2 regions of the Cupriavidus sp. OV096 genome follow, and region 2 is predicted to be linked to the other one. Evidence: riboswitches for the same ligand, from Rfam matches in the RefSeq annotation. Region 2 holds a riboswitch; the other holds the start of a gene.

Region 1 (9,083 bases), on a different contig from region 2:
TATTGGTTGAATCGCAGGATGCCGCGCCGGCTGGCCTGCCGGTAGCCGTGCGCGCCGAGCCAGCTGCGCCAGTGCAGCCACGGGCGCGGGTCATCGAATTCCAGCAGGGGCAGCTGGGCGAGGTCTTCCACGGCGGTCAGCCGGTGCGCGCCGAGCGAGGGATGGGCGACCGGGGCGATGGTCTCGTCGAACAGGCGGATCGCGTCCGCCGCGGCGTCGGCCTCGCGGCAATAGCGGATGGCGAGGTCGATGCCGTCCGCGCGCAGGTCGCTGATCTGGTTGCTGGCGGAGAGCCGCACGTCCAACTGCGGATGGGCGCGCTGCAGGCTGCCCAGGCGCGGCAGCAGCCACAGCCCCGCCACGCCGATGCTGGCCGTCACGGTCACCGGCTGGCGGCCATCGCGCTTGCGCAGTTCGCCGGCCACGTCCTGGAGTTGCTGCACCGCGCCATCTGCGCTGCGGAACAGCCGCTCGCCTTCGGGCGTGAAGGCCACGCCGCGATGCTGGCGCACGAACAGCCGAACCTGGAGGTGGTCTTCCAGCGCGCGGATCTGCCGGCTGACGGCGGACTGCGTCAGGCACAGGTCGTCCGCTGCCTGGGTGATGCTCATGCGCCGGCCCACGGCCACGAAGCCCTTGAGCAGATCGAGCGGGAACAGCCGGGCGAGCGGGACGGACATGGCGGGATGGGTGGGGAAGGTGTTGGGATTAAAGCACGGCTCGGCCCCCGCTGCCATGACCACCACGCATGGCAGGAGGGCGGAAATGTCGCTTGAGCCTGCGCCCCCGATCGCCTGAAATAGAGCGATCTCCCAACCCGATCGTCCCATCCTCCCGACATGACCCAACGCCCCGCCTCCCATGCCGCCGGCGCATTGCCGACCGGTTCGCCACCCTGGTGGCGCACCGCCTGGTTCCTGCTGCTGGCCGGCGGGCTGGTGATGGGGCTGGCGCTCGGTGCGCGCCACGTGCAGGGCCTGTTCATGCTGCCGATCATCACGGACCGGGGCTGGACGCGCGAGACCTTCGCCTTCGCCATGGCCGTGCAGAACCTGACCTGGGGGCTGGCCCAGCCGTTCACGGGCATGGTGGCGGACCGCTTCGGCTCCGCCCGGGTGATGCTGGCCGGGCTGTCGCTGTACGCGGTCGGCCTGTTCCTGATGGCACAGGCGGCCACGCCGGCGGCCTTCGTCTGGTCGGCGGGGCTGTGCGTGGGCGTGGCGCTGTCCGGCACCACCTTCGGCGTGGTCTACGGCGCCTTGAGCCGGATGATCGCGCCGGCGCAGCGCAGCCGGGCGCTGGGGCTCGCCGGAGCGATGGGTGGCATCGGCCAGTTCCTGCTGGTGCCGGGCGCGCAGGTGATGATCCTCCAGGCCGGCTGGCGCGGCGCGCTGGTGATCCTGGCCGTGACCGCCGCCGCCATGCTCCCGCTGGCGCTGCCATTCCAGGATCGGACGCACCCCGCCAGCGGTGCCGGTGCCGGGGGCGCCCAGCCGCCGCTGCTCGGGGCGGTGCGCGAGGCCTTCCGCCATTCGGGCTTCTGGCTGCTCAACCTCGGCTTCCTCGCATGTGGCTTTCAGTTGGCTTTTATCGCCAATCACCTGCCGGCCTACCTGCGGGACAAGGGCATGCAGCCGTCCGAAGGCATGGCGGCGCTGGCGATCATCGCGCTGGCCAATATCGCCGGGACGTACTGGTTCGGCGTGCTGGGCGGGCGGCATTCGCGCAAGTATCTGCTGGCCGGTATCTATTTAGTACGAACGGCGGCGATGGCGCTGTTCGTGCTGCTGCCCCTCAGCGCCGCCACGCTTTACGGGTTTGCGGCGGTGATGGGCTTCCTCTGGCTCGGCACCGTGCCGCTGACCAGCGGCATCGTCTCGCAGGTCTTCGGCGTGCGCTACATCACCACGCTGTTCGGCTTCGTGTTCTTCGGCCATCAGCTTGGCTCGTTCCTCGGGGTCTGGCTGGGCGGGGTGGTGTTTGAGGCCACGCGCTCCTACGACCTGGTGTGGATGGGGGCGATGGCGCTCGGGGTGGTGGCCGCCGCGCTGCACTGGCCGATCGACGACCGGGAGATCGTCCGCGCGGGCTGGCCGCAGCCGCAACGCTGAGTTCGGCCGGCTGGGCTATGCTTGGCATGGACTCTGGAGACATGCCATGCCCAACCCGATTTCCGGGCGCGCCGTCCGCGTCGCCCTCCTTGCCGCCCTGGCCGCCGTGGTCCTCGGCGGCTGCGCCACGCTCCAGCCGGTGCAGACCGCCCAGTCGATGCTCGGCAGCCCGCAAAGCTCGGTACGCGAGACATTCGGCAACCCGACCGAGACCTACCAACTGGCCGACGGCACCCAGCGCTGGATCTATTCCAAGCAGCCCTACGGCTTCGAGGTCTACGCGGCCGACTTCGACGCCGCCGGCAAGCTGGCCGGCTTCCGCCAGACCCTGACCGAGAAGGAGATCTACGAGGCGCGCCCCGGGGTCTGGACCAAGCGCGACATCGCCGAGCGCTTCGGCCTCCCGCGCGAGCCGGTGCAGTACTTCGCCCTGATGAAGCGCGAGGCATGGAGCTATCGGATGTACATGGCCGGCAACCTGCCGGCGCACTTCAGCGTCTATTTCGATGACGCCGGCGTGCTGGACCGCACCATGATCATCATGGACTCGCGCGGCGGGGACCGCAGCCGCTCCAAGTAAGTGAGGGCGATGGGGTGGCGCCCCGGCTAGCCCCTATAATGGGGCGCCTCCGCCATGTCGGGCGCGGCGGTTATTATCAGGTTCCCCGCCGTTCTCATGCCCTCGTACCCTCTTGTCCTTTGCCTGACCATAGCCGTGGTGTGCAGCGTGGGCATGGTTATCGCCACCTGGCCGCGCCGCGACGATCCCACGATCAAGGCTTTCCTCGTGCTGGCCGGCGGCGTGGCCATCTGGAGCGGCGGCCGGCTGCTCGAAGTCAGCTCGACCGATCTGGACGGGCGCATCTTCTGGGCCAAGGCCCAGTACGCGGGCATCGTGATGGTGCCCATCGGCTGGCTGGTGGCGATGATCCACCTGAGCCGGCCGCGCTACGTGGTGCCGTGGTCGCGCCTGTGGCTGCCGGTGCTGGCCGCCGTGGCGTCGGTGGTGATGGTGCTGACCAACGAGCGGCATCACCTGATCTGGACGCGCATCGACCTGATGCCGGCCGGCGTCTCGCCGGGCGCGATCTTCCACCATGGCCCCGGCTACGTGGTGGTGGCGGCGTGGACCTACTTCATGCTGCTGCTAAGCCTGGTTTTCCTGCTCACGGCCGAGGTGCCCAATGCGGCGCTGACCCGGCGGGGCCGGGCCATCGTGGCCAGCAGCCTCACCTTGCCGCTGCTCACCCACATGGCCTACCTGCAGCGCTGGACCAGCCCGCTCGGCGGCGACCTGACCCCGGCCACGTTTTCCCTGATGACGGTGGTGGTCTGGATCTGTGCGCTGCGTACCCATCTGGACGACATCGGCCACTACGCGCGGCTGCGCGTGTTCGACACGATTGGCGACGGCTGCGTGATCGTCGACGCGAAGGGGCGGCTCGTCGAGTTCAACCCGGCCGCCCTGCGGCTGGTGCCCGACCTGCGCCGGGGGCAGCCGATGCCGGCCGTATGGGACGAGGCGCTGCGCCAGCCGCGCGAGGCGGGGGCCGACGTCGGCGCCATCCCCTACATTCCCCAGGGCGCGCACTACGAGGTGACGGCGGAGCCGGTGATGCGGCTGGACGGCAAGCGCATCGGCACGCTGGTCTTCATGCGCGACATCAGCCGCTACCAGTCGCGCGAACTGGCGCTGACGGCCCAGCTCGGCCAGACCGAGGCGAAGCTCTCGCGCGTGGAGGCGGACCTCGACATCGACGCGCTGACCGGCATCCCCAACCGGCGTTTCTTCCAGCGCGAGTCGCTGCTGGCCGTGACCCGGGCCTTCGAGGCGGGCGAGCCGATCGGGCTGCTGATTCTCGATGTGGACCTCTTCAAGCAATACAACGACCTGTACGGCCACCCCTGCGGCGACGATTGCCTGCGCCGGGTGGCGACCGCGCTGACCAGCGTGCTGGTGGGCGAGCAGTTCTGCGCGCGGCTGGGCGGCGAGGAATTCGCGGTGGTGCTGCCGGACGCCTCGCAGGACGAGACGCGCAACGTGGCGCGCCGCATGGTGGCGGCGGTGCGCGACCTGGAGATCCCGCACAACGGCACGCCAGTGCAGCCCTTCGTCACGATTAGCGTGGGCGCGGCCTGTACGGTGCCGGACGCGCCACGGCTGGAGCCGCTGCTGCACCGCGCGGACAGCGCGATGTACCAGGCCAAGCGCGCCGGGCGCAATCGCTTCGTCCAGGACGGGAAGATCTACATGGGCCTGCAGGCATAGTGGCACGCGCAGGGGCTTGCAAAATCCGCAAGCTCCTGTAGAATGCGCCGCTCACCTTGCCCAGGTGGCGGAATTGGTAGACGCACTAGGTTCAGGTCCTAGCGGTGGCAACACTGTGGAGGTTCGAGTCCTCTCCTGGGCACCAAGATTGAAGAAAAAGGCCCCGCGCAAGCGGGGCCTTTTTCGTTGGCGCGATGGTTGTCGCCCCTCTCCCTCAGGGAGAGGGGCGGGGGAGAGGGCTGGCGGTTCAGGCAGCGATATCGCGTCCGGTCACGCCGGCCCTCTCCCCCAACCCCTCTCCCGCAAGCGGGAGAGGGGAGAAAGCACGCGGTACCGCCGCCTGCCGGATGACATCGCCCACCATCTCGGCCGTCACCGCCGACAACGTCCACCCCAGATGCCCGTGGCCCGTGTTGTAGAACACGTTGGCCTGCCGTCCGCGCCCCACGCGCGGCATCATGTTCGGCATCATCGGCCGCAGCCCTGCCCACGGCACCACGCTGCGCGTGCTCACGCCGGGGAAGCAGGTGTTGACCCAGTCGATCAGGGGCCGGATGCGGTCCGCGCGGATGTCGCGGTCGATGCCGTTGAACTCGGCCGTGCCGGCCACGCGGAAACGGTCCACGCCGAGCCGGCTGGTCACGAGCTTGGTCTCGTCGTCGAGCAGGCTGACCGTGGGCGCCGCAGCCTGGCTGGCGGCGTCGGGCAAGTTCACCGTGATCGAATAGCCCTTCACCGGGTAGATGTTCACGCGGTCGCCCAGTTGCGTGGCGAACTGCCGGCTGGCCACGCCGGCGCAGACCACTACGGCGTCGAAGGTTGTCGAACTTGTCTGATTACCGTCGCGGACGGTGATGGTGGCCGTGCGGCCGTCCGAGTTGACCGACTGCACGTCCTGGCTGTAGCGCGTGACCACGCCCAGCCGCTGGGCCGCCGCGGCCAGGCCGGAGGTGAACTTGTGGATGTCGCCGGTGGCGTCGCTCTCGGTGTAGTAGCCGCCGTAGTACTGGCCGGCCAGCGTCGGCTCGATCGCGCGCATTTCCTCGGGTGTGACCGCGCGGCGCGGCAGGCCGCCCTCGGCCAGCAGCGTGGAGACCTCGCCGGCATGGTCGAAGCCGGCCTTGTCCCGGTAGATATGGAGGATGCCCTGCCGCTTGAGATCGAAGTCGATGCCTTCCGCCTCGGCCCAGTCGAACAGGTGTGCGCGGGCGGCGATGGCCAGGCGGGCGGTCTCGATCGTGTTGGCCCGGTAGTGCGGCATGGCGGCGATGAACGCGGCGAACCAGCTCAGCTTGTGCCAGGTGGGGCGGGGGTTCACGAGCAGCGGCGCGTCGTTGCGGAGCATCCACTTGATGCCCTTGACCAGCGTGGAGCGGTGGGTCCAGACCTCGGCGTTCGACGCGGAGAGCTGGCCGCCATTGGCGAACGAGGTTTCCATGGCGGCGTAGCGATGGCGCTCGAGCAGTGTGACCGCGAAACCACGTTTGGCGAGGGCGTAAGCGGTCGTCACGCCGGTGATGCCACCGCCGATGACAGCGATTGTCTTCATGTTGTCAGGTCTTCCAGGACGTCGTGGATGGGGGGTACGTGGCGCACCATGCGCGACGCACGCCCCCTCTGTCCTTGACCTGAGAGATTCACGATGCGCGCGGGCGCATCGCTTGCTCCTTCGGTACCGTCGGCTGACGCGAGCCGGGGTTCTTCAGAGTGCAATGGCGTTACCGGTCCTTTGGCCTGAGAGTTTCCGGGGCGGTTGCTCCTTCGGCGCCGGCCTGCCGGGCGGCAGGCACAGTCTCTCCCGATAACGCGGGTAAAACGGGTATGGCGGGTGATGCGGTATGACGGGGCTACTATGCCACGGGCGGCGCCGGCGCGGCAACCCCAGGTTAGTCGAGGTCGCGCGGCTTGCGGCCGGTGATCATCGCCCCGACCAGGTTTTCCTTGCCGGCCACGCTGGTAACGATGGCCACCAGCGCGTGCACCACCACCAGCCCGAGCAGCGTGTTGGAGAGCCAGCGATGGATGTCGATGGGCCAGTCCTCGCCCCAGAACGCGTCGAAGCGGGAGAGCCAGCCGGTAACGGCGAGCAGCAGGATCAGGGTCCACATCGCCAGCATCATCACCGCGCCGAGCGGGGTGTGGCTGATGAAGCGCGGCGTGCGGCGTCGGGCCATGGCCCGGGCATGGGCCAGCACGCCGGCGGGGCGCGGCAGCCAGGCGCGGAAGCGCGCGTGTTCGCTGCCGATGAAGCCCCAGAGAATGCGAAACAGCACAAGTCCGGCGGCCACGTAGCCCAGCACGCGGTGCATCTGGTCGCCGGAATCGTCGATGAGGTCGTAGCAGACGATGGCCGCCACGCTCCAGTGCGTGAGCCGCACCACCACGTCCCAGACGCGGAGCGTGGTGGTATTGCGCAGCTGGCCGGCCGGCACCGACATGCTTACTTCTCGATCTCGGACTTCACGATGTCGAGCGTCTTCGTGTCGAAGTAGATCTCGGCCTTCTTGCCGTCCTTGGTGGTGCCATAGATCTCGTAGCAGTTGCCGTCCACCTTGAACTTCTTGATGTTGTAGCCCTGGGCCGCGATCTTGGCCTTGGCGTCGGCCTCGGGCATCCATTCGGACTTCGGATGCTTGTCGCACTTGGCGCCCGCGAAGGCCCCCGTGGAAAACGCACCGGCGATGAGAAGTACGGCCACTTTCAGCATTGCAGCTCCCGCAAGAAGCCCCATCCGGGGCGGATGCCGGAATCGTACGCGGTAACAAGAACAATTCCCAATCAATGTTTTCCCGCACGATGACCTGCATCAAATGCCGTGCGCGCCGCCCGGCGCGGCGGCTATCGGCGTGAACGTCGGCAGCGGGATTGTCCGGGCTGTGGGACAATTCCGCCTCGCCCACAGGGCGTGGGTGACGAAGGTGTCTGCATGAAATCGATCGACTGGAAAGACTGGGAAATCTTCTGCCGCGTGGTGGAAGGGGGCGGCTTCACGCAGGGCGCCGAACTGGCGGAAGTGCCCAAGTCATCGGCCAGCGCGGCGGTTGCCCGGCTGGAAACCCAGCTTGGTGTGCGCCTGTTCGAGCGGACCACGCGGCGCGTGCGCGTGACCCAGCGCGGCCAGCAGCTCTATGACCGCGTGGCGCCCCTGTTTGGCGAGTTGCGCGAGATCAGCGCCGAGGCCGCCTCGGTGAGTGCCGAGGTCAGCGGCACGCTGCGCATCGCCACGCCTTACGAGGTGGGTTCGCAGCACCTGTCCGCCTCGCTCTCCAGGTTACTTAAGCTGCACCCGTCGCTGCATGTGGAACTGGACATGAGCTGGGACCAGCCCGACCTGATTCGCCACGGCTATGACCTCGCCTTCGTCATGACCGACACCAACCTCCACGACAGCTCGTTCGCGAGCAAGCGCGTGGTGCTGATCGAGCGTGCGTTCTATGCGGCGCCCGCGCTGATCCGCGAGCACGGCCTGCCGCGCGCGCCGCAGGACCTGAAGGGCTGGCCGACGCTCGGCAACCTCGACGATGTGCAATGGGAATTCCTGCGCGATGGGGTGGAAACCTTCGCCATGGACGTCTCGCCGCGCATCTCCACGCATAACGCTGAAGTCCGGCTCAAGGCCGCGCTGGATGGGCTGGGCGTGGCGCGCATGTCGCCCCGCTTCGTGCACGAGCATCTGGTGCACGGCCAACTGGTGCGCGTGCTGCCCGGCTATACGTCGTCGCCGCTGAAGGTGTACGTGCTGATGCCCGCGCGCAAGCTGATGCCGCCGAGCGTGCGGGCCTTCCTCACTGTGCTCGAGGAAACGCTGGGCGTGCCGGAGACCCGGCGCCCGGCACCGCGCGCCAAGGCGCTGGGGGGCACGGATGGATCGGACAGCGCCGACATCGCCGATACCCCGGACGGTGACGGCGGCGCGGTGGTGATCGGGCTCGACTGAGTTTCCAGGCGAGCCGGTCGGTCAGTAGGGCTGGTCGCCGGGACGGATGTCGAAGCCGAGCGTGTCGGCGATCTCGAGTATCTCTTCGTCGTCTTCGCTGCGCGTGATCCAGCCGCCGTAGGCGTCGCCGCCGGTATCCCAGTTCCAGAGCGTGTAGCCGGCCATGCGTAGCTGCGTGGCGACGATCTCCATCAGCTCGGGCACGCTCGTGCCCTCCAGGAAGTCTTCGTCCTCGGTGTCCTCGGTGCCCCAGTCCACCTCGAGGTCGATCCGCTCGCAAAGCTGGTTCAGGCAGCCGATAAAGGACTCGGCGTCTTTCCAGTCGACATAAAAGCCGGATTCCCAATCGATGATGTCCTTGACCTGCCACAGCAGGCCGGCGGCATCGATCTCGTCTTCCTCGGCGTCTTCCAGCGCTTCCTCGAACAGCGAAAACTGCCGGCTGGTCTGGGCGCTGTCGCCGAGGTTAATCAGCGCGAATAGCCGGCTGATGGCGTCTTGCGCGTCGTCGTCCAGTTCAATTGCCATCTGCTCCTCCTCTGGCTTCGGTATTCATATCCGTCAGGCTGCCACGTTCACGATTTCGCGCTGGCCGCGAGGCGTCACGCGCAGGGCGCGCGACGTGTCCGTACGCTCGATCCATCCGCGTGCCAGCAGGCTGTCGAGCAGCGCCGCGCCGAGCGCCCCGCCCAGATGGGGCTTGCGTTCGCTCCAGTCCGGGCAGGTGCAGGCGAACTGCCGGCGCTTGCGGCGGGTGGCGCCCAGG
Region 2 (9,083 bases):
GCCCTGCGAGCCCGCGTTCGGCTGCAGGCTCACCGCGGCGTAGCCGGTGGCGGCGCAGAGCATGGCTTCGAGCTGGTCGATCATCTCGCGATAGCCCACGGTCTGGTCGAGCGGGGCGAACGGGTGGACCTTGCTGAACTCGGGCCACGTCACCGGAACCATCTCGCTGGTGGCGTTGAGCTTCATGGTGCAGGAGCCGAGCGGGATCATGGTGCGATCCAGCGCGAGGTCCTTGTCCGCCAGCGAGCGCAGGTAGCGCAGCATCTCGTGCTCGGCGTGGTGCGTGTTGAAGACCGGGTGCGTCAGGTAGGCGCTCTGGCGGGCCAGCGCGGCCGGGAAACCATCGCCGACGGCGGCCTCGGTCGCATCGAAGGCCGGCACCGGCTTGCCGTGCGCGAAGATCTCCCACAGCGCGACCACGTCCTCGCGCGAGGCGGTCTCGTCCAGCGAGATGCCCACGCGGGTGGCGCCGATATGGCGCAGGTTGATGCCGCGCGCGGTGGCGGCGGCGTGGATCGCCTCGGTGTTGAAGCCGGTGTCCAGCGTCAGGGTGTCGAAGAACGTGGCGTTGACCGGGGTCACGCCCATCGCCTTCAGGCCGGCAGCCAGCGTGGCGGTCAGGCGGTGCACGCGCTGGGCAATGCGCTGGAGGCCCTGCGGCCCGTGGTACACGGCGTACATCGACGCCATCACGGCCAGCAGCACCTGCGCGGTACAGATGTTCGACGTGGCCTTCTCGCGGCGGATGTGCTGCTCGCGCGTCTGCAGCGCCAACCGGTACGCCTTGTTGCCCTGCGCGTCGATGGTCACGCCCACCAGACGGCCCGGCATCGAGCGCTTGAATTCGTCCTTCACGGCCATGTAGCCGGCGTGCGGGCCGCCGAAGCCGAGCGGCACGCCAAAGCGCTGCGAGTTGCCCACGGCCACGTCGGCGCCCCATTCGCCCGGCGCGACGATCAGCGTCAGCGCCAGCAGGTCCGCCGCCGCCACCACCAGCCCGCCAGCGGCGTGCACGGCATCGGCGATGGCACGGTAGTCGGCCACATCGCCGTTCACGCCCGGGTATTGCAGCAGCACGCCGAAGGCATGGGCGCCGGCGGCCTCGGCGGCGGGGCCGACCTTGACCTCGATGCCCAGCGGCAGCGCGCGCGTGCGTACCACTTCCAGCGTCTGCGGCAGCACGTCGTCCGCCACGTAGAACGTGTTCGAGGCGTGCTTGTTCACGCGCTGGAGCAGCGTCATCGCCTCGGCGGCAGCGGTGCCTTCGTCCAGCATCGACGCATTGGCGATGTCCAGCCCGGTCAGGTCCGTGACCATCTGCTGGAAGTTCAGCATCGCCTCCAGGCGGCCCTGCGAGATCTCGGGCTGGTACGGCGTGTAGGCCGTGTACCAGGCCGGATTCTCGAAGATATTGCGAAGGATGACGCCCGGCGTGAGCGTGTTGTAGTAACCCTGCCCGATGAAGCTCTTGAGCACGCGGTTCTTGTTCGCCAGCCCGCGCAGCTTGGCCAGCGCGGCTTCCTCGGTCAGCGGCTCGGTGAATTCGCCGAGCGGCATGCCGTCGCGGCGGCGGATGGCGGCGGGCACCACGGCGTCGATCAGCGCGGCGCGTGTCTCGTAGCCAAGGACCTTGAGCATGTGTTGCTGTTCGGCGGCATCCGGGCCGATATGACGGGCGGCGAAGGCGTCGCGCGCCTCCAGTTCGGCCAGCGTGGGCCGGCTACCTTGGGCGGCGTTCATGGGAAGAGGGGCGTTCATGGCAAGTGTCTCGTGGGGCGGGGCGGCAGGTGGTCAGCCTGGCCGCCGCGCGGGCATCTCGGGCGCCGTCTCCTGGCTCGGGAGACGGCTGGTGCAGCGCGTCAGGCGCCGACGCTGGCCTTGTAGGCGTCGACGTTCATCAGGCCGTTCACATCGTCGCCATTGGCCGGCTTCAGCTTGAACAGCCACGCGTCGAAGGCGTTGGCGTTGACGGATTCCGGCGCGGCGCTGGCGGCCTCGTTCACGGCGATGACTTCGCCGGCCACCGGGGCGTAGATGTCGGAAGCGGCCTTCACGGACTCCACCACGGCCAGCGCGTCGCCGGCGCCGACCGACTTGCCCACTTCGGGCAGTTCCAGGAAGACGATGTCGCCCAGCGCGTCCTGCGCGTGGTCGGTAATGCCGATCGTCAGCGTGCCGTCGGCTTCAACGCGCACCCATTCGTGCGATTCGGTGTACTTCAGGTCAGCAGGGAAATTCATGACGGATTCTCCGGGAATGCAGTGTTTGTCTTGTTTCGGTTCGCCTGCCGGGGCCAGCCGGGCAGGCGTGATGGCGACCGTTGGTGTCAGCCGGGCGGATGCCTCAGCTCACGAGTGCCTTGCCATTGCGCACAAACGGCAGTTTAACCACAGTCGCGGTCAGTTTGCGGTCACGAATCTCGACCTGGACCTCGGTGCCGGGCACAACGCCCTGCGGCAGCCGGGCAAAGGCAATGGATTGGGAGAGGGACGGGCTGAAGGTGCCGCTCGTGATCTCGCCGTCGCCGGCGGGGGTGATCACCTTCTGGTGCGCACGCAGCACACCGCCCTTGTCGCGCAGGATCAGGCCGGCAAATGTCTTATGTTGTCCGGCTGCCAGCAGCGCCGACTTGCCGATGAAATCGCGCTCGCTCTGCAGGTCGACGGTCCAGGCCAGGCCGGCGTCGAGCGGCGAGGTGTGGATGTCCATGTCCTGGCCGTACAGGTTCATGCCGGCTTCCAGGCGCAGCGTGTCACGCGCGCCCAGTCCGGCCGGGCGCACGCCCACGGACTGCAGCTTTTCCCAGATGCCGGCCACGTTCTCGGCCTCCACCACCAGCTCGAAGCCGTCCTCGCCGGTGTAGCCGGTGCGGGCCACCATCAGCTCGCCGACCATCGGGTCCCGCACCACCACCGCGTTGAACGGCTTGAGTGCGTCGGCCGGCTGGGTCGACGGGAAGGCCTCGTGCACCTTGGCGCGCGCGTTCGGGCCCTGCACGGCGATGATCGCCAGCTTGCCCACGCCGGCCGGCGCCACGTCGCCCCGGCGCGGGGTGATCGTCACGCCGCTGCCGGTGGCCGCGTTGCGGGCCGTGATCCATTCGATGTCGCCCAGCGCCGTGCTGGCGTTCACCACCAGGCGGAAGCGGTCTTCGGCGAAGAAATAGACGATCAGGTCGTCGATGACGCCGCCCTTTTCGTCGAGCATGCACGCATACAGGGCCTTGCCCGGGGTCTGGAGCTTGTCGACGTTGTTGGCCAGCAGGCCGCGCAGGAAGGCGCGCGTGTTGGGGCCGGACAGGTCCACCACGCACATGTGCGAGACATCGAACATGCCGGCATCGCCGCGCACCGCGTTGTGTTCCTCGATCTGGGAGCCGTAGTTGACCGGCATGTCCCAGCCGCCGAAATCGACCATGCGGGCACCGAGCGAGCGGTGGATGGCGTTAAGGGGCGTGGCCTGGAGCGTCATGGGAAATCCTCTGGAGCGAATACGGCAGCGAAAACGAAAAAAGGGTCATCCGCCGTGGGGATCGATGGCAATGCCACCAATCCGCCGCGGCGGATGACCCCTCTGTCCTCGATACCTGAGAGATTACGATGCAGCTTGCCGCATCGCGCGCCCCTTCGGTGGACACGCTCGCCATGCGTTGGCACGGGCGGGTGTCGCTCTCCAGAGTGCGGCATGCATCGTGTGCATGTTGCATGCCGATCCGACCGGTCCGTGGTGCCTGAGAGTTTTCGGGTGATACCCCTTCGGCGGCGCAATGGCTGCGCGCTCTCCCGGTTGGATGCGCGTGAATGTACGGGACGGGTTGACCTTTGTCAACGCGGCGCCGACGCCACCTTGCTAGGCGCCGGGGAGGGGGCTGGCTGTAATTCCTGCCGCCTGAGGTAAGGACTACCCGCGCCGGATCAACGATCCTTCGTGACGACGTTACCCACCACGCCACCCACCGCCGCGCCACCCACCGTGCCGAGCGCGCTGCCGTTGGTCAGCGCCGCGCCGCCGAGCGCGCCAACGCCCGCGCCAATGGCGGTGTTGCGGGTCTTGGGGCTCATGTCCGCGCAGCCGCCAAAGGCCGCCAGCGTGACACCGATCAGCGTGATTTTCGCCAGGGTTCGCATTGTTTTCATGATCGCCTCCGAATGTGCCGAATTTGTCATCAGGACGGCGTCGCCGCCGGTCCCGCATGACCGTATGAGGCAATCTCCATGCCCCGGATGTCCCCTCGGACGTCACTTTTACGAAGTGTTACCGCGATGAAACACTGGTAGCACTTGCGTCCTTGATGTCCGTCATCAGGCACCGGCGCAGGCCACCCTGCGTGTTAACATCGACGCCTTTCGCGCGCCCGCCAAGCGTGCGCCATCCGGCACCCGCCCACCTATGACCCACGGACTCAACGCCGCCCAATCCGAAGCCGTTCGCTATCTGGACGGGCCCTGCCTCGTCCTCGCGGGCGCCGGGTCCGGCAAGACGCGCGTCATCACGCAAAAGATCGCCCACCTGATCGAGGACAAGGGCTTCGAGCCGCGTCACATCGCCGCCGTCACCTTCACGAACAAGGCGGCGAAAGAGATGCAGGAGCGCATCGGCAAGCTGATGGAGGGCAAGACCACGCGCGAGGGCAAGCGGATTCCGCTCAAGCAGCTCACCGTCTGTACCTTCCACTCGCTCGGCGTGCAGATTTTGCGGATGGAGGCGGAGCACGTCGGCCTGAAGCCGCAGTTCTCGATCATGGATTCGGACGACTGCTTCGGACTGGTGCAGGAGCAGCTCGCCACCACGGACAAGAAGCTGATCCGTAGCGTGCAGGGCACGATCTCGCTGTGGAAGAACGGCATGATCGATCCGGAGACCGCGCTGGCCCAGGCCGCCAATGCCGACGAGCACCAGGCCGCCATGGTCTACCGCAATTACGTGGCCACGCTGCACGCCTACCAGGCGGTGGATTTCGACGACCTGATCCGCCTGCCCGCCGAGCTGTTCGCGCGCGACGAGGCCGTGCGCCTGAAATGGCAGAACCGCCTGCGCTACTTCCTCGTCGACGAATACCAGGACACCAACGCCTGCCAGTACGCGCTGCTCAAGCTGCTGGCCGGCGGCTCGCACCTGCGCGCGCCGGCGTTCACGGCCGTGGGCGACGACGACCAGGCCATCTACGGCTGGCGCGGCGCCACGCTGGACAACCTGCGCGGCCTGCAGACCGATTTCCCGGACCTCAAGGTCGTCAAGCTCGAACAGAACTACCGCTCGACGGTGCGCATCCTGGAGGCGGCCAACGCGGTCATCGCCAACAATCCCAAGCTGTTCGACAAGAAGCTGTGGTCGGAGCACGGCATGGGCGACCCCATCGCCATCCATCCGATGAACGACGAGGAGCACGAGGCCGAGTCCGTGGTGTTCCGCCTGTCCGCCCACAAGTTCGAGCGCCGCGCGCAGTTCCGCGACTACGCCATCCTGTATCGCGGTAACCATCAGGCGCGGCTGTTCGAGCAGATCCTGCGGCGCGAGCGGATTCCGTACGTGCTGTCCGGCGGCCAGAGCTTCTTCGACAAGGCGGAGATCAAGGACATCTGCGCCTACCTGCGGCTGATCGCCAATCCGGACGACGATCCCGCGTTCATCCGCGCCATCACCACGCCCAAGCGCGGCGTGGGCAACACCACGCTGGAGGCGCTCGGCACGTTCGCGGGGCAGGCCAAGGTGTCGCTGTTCGAGGCCGCCATGATGGGCGGCATCGAAGGCAAGCTCCAGCCGCGCCAGCTGGAGCCGTTGCGCGTGTTCTGCGAGTCGATGGTGCGCCTGGCGGACCGCGCCAAGACCGATCCGGCCACCGTGCTGCTCGACGACATGATGGCCGGCATCCACTATGAATCGTACTTGTACGATACCTTCGACGAGCGCCAGGCCCAGTCGCGCTGGACCAATACGCTTGAATTCCTCGACTGGCTCAAGCGCAAGGGCACGCGCCCGGAACCCGAGGCCGGGGAGGGCGAGGCCACCGGCTTCGACAACGCCGACGGCTTTGGCGACGAAGGCAAGAACCTGCTCGAACTGACACAGACCGTGGCGCTGATGAGCATGCTCGAAGGCCGCGAGGAAGACCCGGACGCGGTGCGGCTCTCCACGCTCCACGCGTCCAAGGGCCTCGAATATCCGCACGTGTTCCTGGTGGGCGTGGAGGAGGGCATCCTGCCCCACGCGCGCGAGGACGAAGACATGAGCGACGAGAAGATCGAGGAAGAGCGCCGGCTGATGTACGTTGGCATCACCCGCGCCCAGCGCAGCCTCCAGATCAGCTGGTGCAAGAAGCGCAAACGCGCCCGGGACACCTACTCCTGCGAACCCTCGCGCTTCATCGCCGAAATGAAACTCGAAGAAGCGCCGGCTCCCGTCGACGAGACCCCGGCCATGAGCCCCAAGGACCGGCTGGCCAATCTCAAGGCGCTGCTGGGTACGCCGGGCGCACCCGGCAAGCCGGTGACGGGTTGAGTCGCATCCCCTACCAAGCATCACGGCCGATACAAGGCAGACAAGACCGCGCGCCTCGCGCTTTCTAATATGGCGACGCGTCAGACGCCTCGGCGACTGGCGCCGTGCCGCGCCTGCCCTTCGGTTAGCGGTGCGGCTGGGTACGCTTGCGTGCCTGGCTCTTCCCTGTTGAACGCTCCCGGCGCGGCAGTGCCGGGGGCGTCGTTTTGTCAGGCGAAGTTATCCACAGCGCACGTATCGAACCTGATACAAAGCCGCCACAGCGCGAATATTGCAAACTGGTACAGTTGACCGCCGGTCGTTGCGCAGGCCGTCGCCCGCCGGCGTTTCCCATCCCTCCCGCTTTGCCATGGACCTCACTCCCGCCTTGCCTACCCGCCTGCTGATCGTCGACGACGATCCCCAGATCCGCGCCATGCTGGCCGAATACCTGGCCACGTTCGGCATGGCGGCCGATGGGGCCGAAGGCGGGGCGTCGATGCGCACGGCCATGGCGCAGCATCACTATGACCTGGTCATCCTGGACCTCTCGCTGCCCGGCGAGAACGGCCTGACGCTGTGTCGCGAGATCCGCGAGCGCACGGACATCCCCGTAATCATGCTGACCGCCCGCGCCGAACTGGCCGACCGTGTGGTCGGACTCGAGGTGGGGGCGGACGACTACGTGACCAAGCCGTTCGAGATGCGTGAACTGGTGGCGCGCATCCACACGGTGCTGCGGCGCAGCCGGGCCGATGTGCGTCGTTCGGCACCTACCCCGGCGGGGCACGAGGTCAAGTTTGGCGCGTGGCGGCTCAACACCACGCTGCGCCAGTTGCTCGACGAGGAAGACACGGTCGTGCCGCTGTCGAACGCCGAGTTCCGCCTGTTGCTGACCTTCATCGAGCACCCGAACCGCGTGCTGGATCGCGAACTGCTCATCAACCAGGCACGCGGTCGCGACCTCGACGTGTTCGATCGCAGCATCGACCTGCTGGTCTCGCGCCTGCGCCAGAAACTGCGCGACGATCCGCGCGACTCGGCGCTGATCCGCACGGTGCGGGGCGAGGGCTACGTCTTCACGGTCAACGTGGATTCCTGACGCATGGCCGCGTCCCCCCCGCCGCCGAACGCCACCGCCGGCGTCCGGACAGACCCCACCATGCGGCGCCACCTTTTCGATTCGATGTTCCTGCGGCTGTTCCTGGTCATGGCCGCGATCATGGTGGCCGTGCACGTGCTTGGCGTGACCGTCATCGAGGGCCTGTTCCCGCGCCCCGGCTCGCCGCGCTGGGAGGAACGCATGCGCGAGGCGGCCTCGGAGGCCGCCGCCGCCGGCAAGCCATTCCACCGCCCCGAGCCGTCGCAGCGCGGCCCGCGTTTCGAGGAAGACGAGGAGGCGGGCGAGGGCGGCCCGGCCGGGGAGCGCGGCATGTTCCGTCCCGGCCATCCCGACCGGCGCGGGGAGCCGCCCGGACCGCAGCGCCACTTCCCCCCCTGGCACGGACTCTGGCCCCTGCATCCTGGCCTGATCTTCCAGTTCATCGCCATCGTGATTTCGTCGTGGGTGGGCGCGCGATTGCTCGCGCGGCCGGTGCAGCGGCTGGCCACCGGTGCGAACCGGCTGGCCCAGGATGTGCACGCCCCGCCACTCGACGATGATGCGGGTCCGGCCGAAGCGCGCGCCGCCACCAAGGCGCTGAACCTGATGCAGCAACGCATCCGCACGCAGCTGGCGCAGCAGTCGCGCTTCCTGGCGGCAGTCTCGCACGACCTGCGCACGCCGCTCACGCGCATGAGCCTGCGCATCGAGCGCATCGAGGACAACGACGTGCGCTACCGCCTGCGGCAGGATCTGGCCGAGATGAACGGGCTGATCGACGCCACGCTCTATTACCTGCGTGACCGCGACGACGGCACCGGCCCGCGCCAGCGCGTGGACGTGCAGGCGCTGCTCCAGGCCATCGTCGACGATGCCGAGGAACTGGGGCAGGACGTGCGGCTCTCCGGCACCGCCGCGCCGCTGCTGGCCTACCCGGCGGAGTTGCGCCGCGCCGTGGTCAACCTCGTCGAGAACGCGCACCGCTACGGCGGCGCCGCGCATATCGTGCTGACGGACAGCCCCGAGCGCGTGCAGATCGACGTCTGCGACAACGGCCCCGGCATTCCGCCGGCCGAGTTGCAGCGCGTGCTGGAGCCGTTCTATCGCGTGGAGTCGTCGCGCAGCCGGGCTACCGGCGGCGTGGGGATGGGGCTGTCGATTGCCGCCGATATCGTCAATCGCCATGGCGGCGAGCTGACGCTGGACAACCGCGTCGAAGGCGGCCTGCGCGTGCGCATCACGCTGCCGCGCGACTAACTAATAGATATAGCGGCGCGCGGGTCAGGCGCGCTGCGGCACGCCCGACTTGCCGATCGGCGCCAGTTGCACGTACTGAGAGCCGCGCAGCCCGCGCGTGAAGTCGAGCGTGAAATCGCCCACATCGATGCGCGACTGCAGCGCGCGGCGCAATTCCAGCGCACCCGGCGCCTTGGCCGCGCCGGCAGCGCGCACCAGCCAGGCGGCGCCAATGTAGCCGGCCAGCGTGGCCGGGGAGGGCGGTTCG

What was found. A riboswitch is a leader RNA that binds a small molecule or an ion and turns the genes downstream of it on or off. The one in region 2 is predicted to bind glycine.
Region 1: another riboswitch for glycine. It lies ahead of BM115_RS11100 (D-amino acid dehydrogenase); the one in region 2 lies ahead of gcvT (glycine cleavage system aminomethyltransferase GcvT).

Annotation. Positions count from the first base shown of each region.
Region 1 covers NZ_FOWM01000004.1:188,155-197,237, reverse strand. Annotated here, with positions in the region: gene BM115_RS11125 (LysR substrate-binding domain-containing protein) at 1-680, opposite strand, end outside; gene BM115_RS11120 (MFS transporter) at 840-2,111, shown strand; gene BM115_RS11115 (hypothetical protein) at 2,158-2,691, shown strand; gene BM115_RS11110 (histidine kinase N-terminal 7TM domain-containing protein) at 2,788-4,380, shown strand; tRNA gene BM115_RS11105 (tRNA-Leu) at 4,439-4,525, shown strand; gene BM115_RS11100 (D-amino acid dehydrogenase) at 4,628-5,929, opposite strand; glycine riboswitch at 6,093-6,191, opposite strand; gene BM115_RS11095 (cytochrome b/b6 domain-containing protein) at 6,267-6,818, opposite strand; gene BM115_RS11090 (PepSY domain-containing protein) at 6,821-7,087, opposite strand; gene BM115_RS11085 (LysR family transcriptional regulator) at 7,307-8,317, shown strand; gene BM115_RS11080 (DUF6630 family protein) at 8,339-8,845, opposite strand; gene BM115_RS11075 (ArsR/SmtB family transcription factor) at 8,879-9,083, opposite strand, start outside.
Region 2 covers NZ_FOWM01000014.1:103,210-112,292, reverse strand. Annotated here, with positions in the region: gene gcvP (aminomethyl-transferring glycine dehydrogenase) at 1-1,758, opposite strand, end outside; gene gcvH (glycine cleavage system protein GcvH) at 1,860-2,240, opposite strand; gene gcvT (glycine cleavage system aminomethyltransferase GcvT) at 2,344-3,471, opposite strand; glycine riboswitch at 3,564-3,686, opposite strand; glycine riboswitch at 3,708-3,795, opposite strand; gene BM115_RS23920 (glycine zipper 2TM domain-containing protein) at 3,915-4,136, opposite strand; gene BM115_RS23915 (UvrD-helicase domain-containing protein) at 4,390-6,498, shown strand; gene BM115_RS23910 (response regulator) at 6,848-7,579, shown strand; gene BM115_RS23905 (ATP-binding protein) at 7,640-8,836, shown strand; gene BM115_RS23900 (ABC transporter substrate-binding protein) at 8,861-9,083, opposite strand, start outside.